Regions from separate parts of the Novosphingobium soli genome, predicted to be linked through region 2. Evidence: riboswitches for the same ligand, from Rfam matches in the RefSeq annotation. Region 2 holds a riboswitch; each other region holds the start of a gene.
The links. A riboswitch is a leader RNA that binds a small molecule or an ion and turns the genes downstream of it on or off. The one in region 2 is predicted to bind cobalamin.
Positions count from the first base shown of each region.

Region 1: linked by a shared signal. The riboswitch ahead of ACFFJC_RS14725 (TonB-dependent receptor plug domain-containing protein) and the one ahead of cobW (cobalamin biosynthesis protein CobW) in region 2 are both predicted to bind cobalamin.
Region 3: linked by a shared signal. The riboswitch ahead of ACFFJC_RS18865 (TonB-dependent receptor plug domain-containing protein) and the one ahead of cobW (cobalamin biosynthesis protein CobW) in region 2 are both predicted to bind cobalamin.

Region 1 is NZ_JBHLWK010000018.1:1,485-3,681, reverse strand. Features, by position in the region: gene ACFFJC_RS14725 (TonB-dependent receptor plug domain-containing protein) at 1-880, opposite strand, end outside; cobalamin riboswitch at 1,098-1,344, opposite strand; gene ACFFJC_RS14720 (hypothetical protein) at 1,651-1,842, opposite strand.
Region 2 is NZ_JBHLWK010000019.1:23,410-25,606, forward strand. Features, by position in the region: cobalamin riboswitch at 35-273, opposite strand; cobalamin riboswitch at 468-692, shown strand; gene cobW (cobalamin biosynthesis protein CobW) at 890-1,942, shown strand; gene cobN (cobaltochelatase subunit CobN) at 1,942-2,197, shown strand, end outside.
Region 3 is NZ_JBHLWK010000025.1:117,448-119,644, forward strand. Features, by position in the region: gene ACFFJC_RS18865 (TonB-dependent receptor plug domain-containing protein) at 1-1,261, opposite strand, end outside; cobalamin riboswitch at 1,423-1,611, opposite strand; gene ACFFJC_RS18870 (hypothetical protein) at 1,783-2,197, shown strand, end outside.

The DNA of each region.
Region 1 (2,197 bases), on a different contig from region 2:
GCGCCGTAAGCTCCGCCCGCAGGAGGCCATAAAAGGCTTCGTTCTTGAAGTGCACGCCGGGGCTGTCGACGGTGTAGCCGAACAGCGGGCTGGTCGGATCGTCCTCGCTGTTGTTGGTGTCGGCATCTGTGTAGCTGTACCGGCCGACGCCGGTGACCGTGAAGTTGTCGGTGGGCGACCAAATCAGCTTGGCCGAAAGGCCGGCGCTGTCCGATCCGACGTCGCGCGTGCCGAACCGCGCAGTCGGTGTCCCATCGGTGTGGTAGTAAGAGCCGGACACGGCATAATCGAGCGTGCCAGTCACGCCAGCAGCGCGGGCACTTCCTGTATACGTCCCGAAAGACCCGCCTTCCGCCCTTGCGGAAAAGCCCGGGGCTTCTGCCCCGGTCAGCGTGATATACTGGATCACGCCGCCAATTGCGTCCGACCCATAGAGCGAGGATTGCTGGCCGCGCAGCACTTCGACCTTGGCGGCATCATCGGCGATCAGCGTACCGAAATCATATTCGCCATTATACGGATCAGAGGCCTTGATCCCGTCGATCAGGACGAGGACATGATTGCCCTCCGATCCACGAATACGAATCTGCGTCAGGCCGCCGATCGCGCCGGTCCGGCTGACCGCAACGCCCGGTACGTCCCGCAGGATGTCCGACACGATCCGGGTCTGGCGTGTTTCCAGTGCCTGCGCATCGAGCACCGTGACCGAAGCACCAAGCTGGTTGATCGGCACGGCATCACCCGAACGCGATGCGGTGACGACGATGGTGTCGCCCTTCGCGTCGGTCGTGGGCTGGGTCGGATTGGATTGCGCCAAGACAGGCGCTGCCGTCGCTGCCAGAGCCAACACAGAAGCATGAGCCACAAATTTCATCATCATTATCATTCCCCCCGCGCCCAAGCATTTGGCAGCGGGGCAGACCGGCACTCGGCCGTCAACCTGCCGCATCCGGCAGGCATCAGGCGAACGAACGGCGGGCCAGCGCCGGCAGACGGGCGCATGTCGCCCACCAACGCAGACCCCTGCGGCCCCAACCGCACAGGTTCGTCGCTCAGACGGAGAGTTACCGTGCCCTGACCATCCCCTGGACCAAAGCAAGAGCGACCTAGCGCCGGCAGGTCTCCTGGCTCGCGGGTCGTCGCTTGATGCACGGCCTTCCCAGGCCTCGCAGGACTTAGCGTCCGGCCCAGTGGCTGGCGAACCGGGACTTTTCCCGTCCGCACATGTGCATCTCGCTCACCGCTTACAGTTGCAGGGACAGCCTCGGATTGGGATGACTCTCGCCGTCCGCACCGCGTTCCCTATTAAGTCCCTTCCGGGACACCGGCGCGATCTATGTCAGGCACCATGGCACCCGACGCCACGTGCGATACAACGACATCCTGCTGGCGACAAGTGCCGAACGACGCTTCAATAGGCCGGCAGGGACTAGGCCGCGTGGACAAATTCCGTGTCGACGGAATGACCGAAATGGGGTGGTCAACTGCTTTTCCGATTGTTCGCGCATACGTGCTAAGACGGTGCCGCCGGCGTGACGGAATAGGTTAGACGTATCGCTAGAGCGACCCCGGCGACGGGGTGCGGGTTCGATCATTGACGTGACATATCGTGGTTTGAGGCGTCCGCAACGGGGCGATGTCGCGGCATCGCTATTCTTTGAGCTTGGAGGCCATTGCCTCGCGGTACTTCCTCAGAGCGAAATCCTTAGCGACCTCGCGCTGCGCAAAAGCAACGCTGTCGGGTCTGGCCTGCCGTTCGACAGGGGAAATTTGCTGAACGACCTTCGCTTTCCGCTTGGCGCTGCTCGTTCGCGATCGACTGGCTGAAACAACGCTGGACATGGTGCAAGACTACCTCACCTCCTATCCGGTTGGAAGGTCCTCCATTGGGCGGAAGCCGTCGTAGCCATCCTCCCCGGAACGGGGAGGGGGACCACCCGCAGGGTGGTGGAGGGGCACCCTCGGTGTGCGTGCCATCGCGTTGGCCCGCAGCAGAACCTCCTGCCGATCAAGGTCACGCAAACCGCTCGTGCCCCTCCACCATGCTTCGCATGGTTCCCCTCCCCCAAAGGGGGAGGATGGGGCGAAACCGGAAGTCTCAATTTGTCCACGCCGCCTAGGAAACCATTTGATGGCGGTTTCTGTCTAAAGCCATTTTTCGACCGGTCGCTTCTGAACAGCAGGATTGTCCCAGACG
Region 2 (2,197 bases):
GTTTCCGTGCCTCGGCCATCCCCTGGACCACGGCAAGAGCGACCGGACGCCGGCAGGTCTCCTGGCTCGCGGGTCAGCACACGATGCATGGCCTTCCCAGGCCTCGCATGTCGCAGCGTCCGGCCCAGTGGCTGCCGGCGTCCATCGGTCGCCGGCTTATGCATCGCGCTCGCCACTTACAGTTGCAGGGACAGCCGCGGATTCGGGAGCCGAGCCCCCTCACCGCGTTCCCTATTAAGCCCCTTTCGGGACACCGGCGCGATCTGGCCGAAGCGCCCTTGCAGGACGTTCGGCTGCGCGGGTGCTTAGTCGCGCCGCGCCGGCGGTGCAAGAGCCCTCGGATCGCTGGCGCCACGATGCGCCGGCACGATGGCGCTCTCGGCTCACGGCGGCGGGCCCGCTGGCGACGGGCGCTGGCCGCTTGCGGGTGGGGAACGAAGGCCCTATGACGCGGGCCGGGCGGCTTGCCGTCCGAAGATCGCGCCGGTGCCTCGCAAGAGGCTTAAAACGGGAAGGCGGTGGGAATGGGCGACCATTCGATTCCGCAGCTGTCCCTGCAACTGTAAGCGGCGAGCGCGATGCACACGTTCTCCCGGCAGCGGGAGGCCAGCCACTGGGCCCGCAGGCCTGGGAAGGCGTGCATCGTGCCTTGACCCGCGAGCCAGGAGACCTGCCGGCGTCCGGTCGCTCTTGCCTTGGTCCAGGGGATGGCCACGGCACGGTATGGTCCGTCTGAGCGACATTCGTATCGCGGCGCAGGGCCGCATCGGTGCCGTGTGGCGGGCGTGTTCGCGCCTGCCCGTCCGCAGGCGCACCGGGCCGTCGGACGCGTCGCCGCGCCGCCGGTACGCCCCGCCCACCGAAGTCGCCGGCGCGGGAGAGCATGACCTTGAGCAAAGTACCCACCACCGTCATCACCGGCTTCCTCGGCGCGGGCAAGACCACGCTCATCCGGCATCTGCTGCAGAATGCCCGCGGCCGCCGGCTGGCACTGGTCATCAACGAGTTCGGCGACGTCGGCGTCGACGGCGAACTGGTGAAAGGCTGCAACGACGCCGCCTGCCCCGAGGAGGACATCCTCGAACTGGCGAACGGCTGCATCTGCTGCACCGTGGCGGACGACTTCCTGCCGACCATGGAGAAGCTGCTCGACCGGCCGAGCCCGCCGGACCACATCATCATCGAGACCTCGGGCCTGGCGCTGCCCAAGCCGCTGGTCAAGGCGTTCCAGTGGCCCGGCATCCGCACCCGCGCCACGGTGGACGGCGTAGTCGCGCTGATCGACGCCGATGCCGTGGCCGCCGGCCGTTTCGCCACCGATGCCGAGGCGCTCGCCGCCGCCCGCGCGGCCGACCCCAGCCTCGACCACGACAGCCCGCTGGAGGAGCTGTTCGAGGAGCAGCTCGGCTGCGCGGACATGGTGGTGCTCAACAAGACCGACCTCGTCGATGCCGAAACGCTCGCCCGGGTCGAGGCACAGGTTTCGGCCGAGACGCGTCCCGGCGTGAAGATCGTGCGGGCCGACCATGGCGCGGTGGACATCGCGGCCCTGCTCGGCATCACCGCGGCGGCCGAGGACGACCTCGATTCGCGCCCCTCCCACATCGACGGGCTCGACGACGACCACGACCATGACGACTTCGACACCTTCATCGTCGCGGGCGGCGAGGTCGTCGATCCGGACGCGCTGCTGGCGGCGGTCGCAGCGCAGATCGCCGCGCACGACGTGCTGCGCGTCAAGGGCATGGTGGCGGTGGCCGGCAAGCCCAGCCGCCTCGTGGTGCAGGCTGTCGGGCCGCGCATCCAGCACTTCTTCGACCGCGCCTGGAAGCCGGCCGAGCCGCGCCGCACGCAGCTGGTGGTGATCGGGCAGAAGGGCCTGGACCGCGCCGCGATCGAGGCCGCCCTGGCGCCCGCCCTCGACGGCGTGCCGCGCGGCTGATGCACCTCCTCTCCGCCACCCCGGGCGCGGTCTCCAACGGCGAGGAGGCGATCGACCTCGACCAGCCGCCGGGCGACATCGTGATCCTCACGGTGGCGGACAGCGAACTCGCCTGCTTCGCCGCAGCCGCCGCGCAGCTGCCCGAGGGCGGCCCCAGCGTGCGCCTGGCGAACCTGCTGCAGCTTCGCCACCCCTACTCGGTCGACCTCTACGTCGAGAAGGTGATCGCCCATGCGCGCTTCGTTTGCGTCGTGC
Region 3 (2,197 bases), on a different contig from region 2:
CGCGCAGGACGCTGGCGCCGCCGTCCGGGGTATAGACGGCGCCCGCGCTCACCACGGTGTTGCCGCCGAAGCGCGACTGGTGGTCGTAGCGTGCGCCGGCGTCGAGGGTCAGCCCGCGCAAGGGCGTCGCGCGCAGCTGGCCGTAGACGCTGTCGGTGTCGACCGATTGCGGCGTCAGGACGTAGGGCGTCGTGCTGTTGGCGGGGGAGGCGGTGGTCATCCGCTGTTCCTCGCGCTCCAGGCCGAACACCGCGTCCACCGCACCCGAGATGGCGTACGTGCCCTGGTACTCGTAGCGGCGCACGCGGCCGTGGGCGTCGAAGGTGACCTGCCGGATGGAGCGCGCCGGATCGAAGTTGGCGCGGTCGGTCTCGTTCTGCAGCACGGCCACGCGGTTGGTCAGGCGGCCACCGAGCAGGGCGAAGTTGAGCCCGGCATAGCCCGTCCATTCCTCGGTGGTGCCATAGGCCCGCGTGTCTCCGCTGGTGCCGTCGAAGTCGTTACGCGAATCGGACCAGTAGCCGCGCAGGTCGAGGCTGACGCCGGGCGCCAGGCGCAGCGTCGCCGTGCCGCTGGCGGCGCTGCGGGCGTAGCCGTCGTCCTCCTGCCCGTTGGAGCGCGCCGAGATGCCGTCGGTGACGAAGCGCGAGCCGGACAGCCGCCAGTCGAGCGCCTGCGAGCTGCCGCCCAGCCCCGCGCGGGCGGAGACGGTGTCGTGGGTTCCCGCCTCCACCGCCAGGCTCCCCTCCAGCGGCGCGACGGGGCGGCGGGTGCGCACGTTGACCACGCCGCCGATGGCGTCGCTGCCCCACAGGATCGACTGCGGCCCGCGCAGGATCTCGATGCGGTCGATGTCGTCGAGCAGGAGGTTGGAGAAGCCGTAGCCGGCCGCGGTGGAAGAGGGATCGGACAGGCGCATGCCGTCGATCACCATGACGCTCTGCCCGGCGTCGGCGCCGCGGATGCGCAGCGAGGTGGTGGTGCCGTAGCCGCCGTTGCGCGACAGGCTTATACCGGGCGTGCGCAGCAGCGCATCGGTGACGGCGATCGGCTGGATCGCGACGAGCGCGGGCTCGTCGAGCACGGTCACGGTGGCGGAGACCCGCTCGGAGGCGACCGGCGTGCGCAGCGAGGTGACGACGATGCGCTCGCCCGCGTCTTCCTCGCCTGCAGGACTGGAGGTAGGTGCGGGGGCCTGCGCGAAGGCAGGAGTGGCGGCGAGCGCGAGGCTCGCGGTGGCGATGGTCAGGTGTCTTGGCATTCGTAGTCCCTCCTGCAAGCGGCAATGCCCCGTAGCCCGGCGTCGTGCGGAGAAGGACAGGCGCGAAGCCGCGGTCCTTCCGCGCGGCGCAGCGCCGGCGAAGCTATGGCTGTCGTTGCGCGAGGATGTCCCCCCGTCCGGCCGGCACACCCTGTCCGGTCGAAGAACGACTGCGGCAGGCAGGTCTCCTGGCTCGCGGGTCGTTGCCGGTCCGGCCGCCTTCTCAGGGTCCGAAGCCCCAATGGCGAAATGGCCGGATGGCTCGCCGCTTACAGTTGCAGGGGCAGCCCGGGTCTTTCACCCGAGTTCCCTTTTGATCCCGCGAGGGAACCTGTCGCGGGCCGGCAACTATCGTGCGGAGCCGTGCTGCGCAAGGCCCCGATGCTTGCGCGCCGCGCGGAAGTGGCTTAAGCCGTTCATGCAACGGATGCCCGAGAGGGCATGATCGGTGGGGTCGACGCAAGTCGGGCCAGAACCCGGCCGTTGCTCCCGCCATCGCCAATCGGCCGGGCATCGCCGCGATGCTGTCCGGACTCGCCGGATCGCTGCGCGCGGCCCGCCTTGATCGTGTCGCCCGCCGCCTGTCGCCCGCCGTCCTTGCCCGGAGTGAAGCCATGGTCCGCCCCGACTATCCCGTCCGCCTCCAGGCCTGCGTCTTCGCGGTGCTGGCCGTGGTCATGCTGGCGACGCGGACGACAGCGGCCACCCACGTCCTGCACCTGCCCGAGACGAGCCTCGCCAGCTTCTTCGTGCTCGGCTACTTCGTCCGGCGGCTGGCCGGCTTCGCCACGCTGTTCGCATTGGCCTTCGCAATCGACGTGGCGGTGGTCGGAGCGAAGGGCTGGATGAGCTTCTGCCTCACGCCCGCTTATGGGATGCTGTTCCCCGCCTACGCGATGATGTGGGTGGCCGGGCGGATCGGGGCGGCCCGGCTGG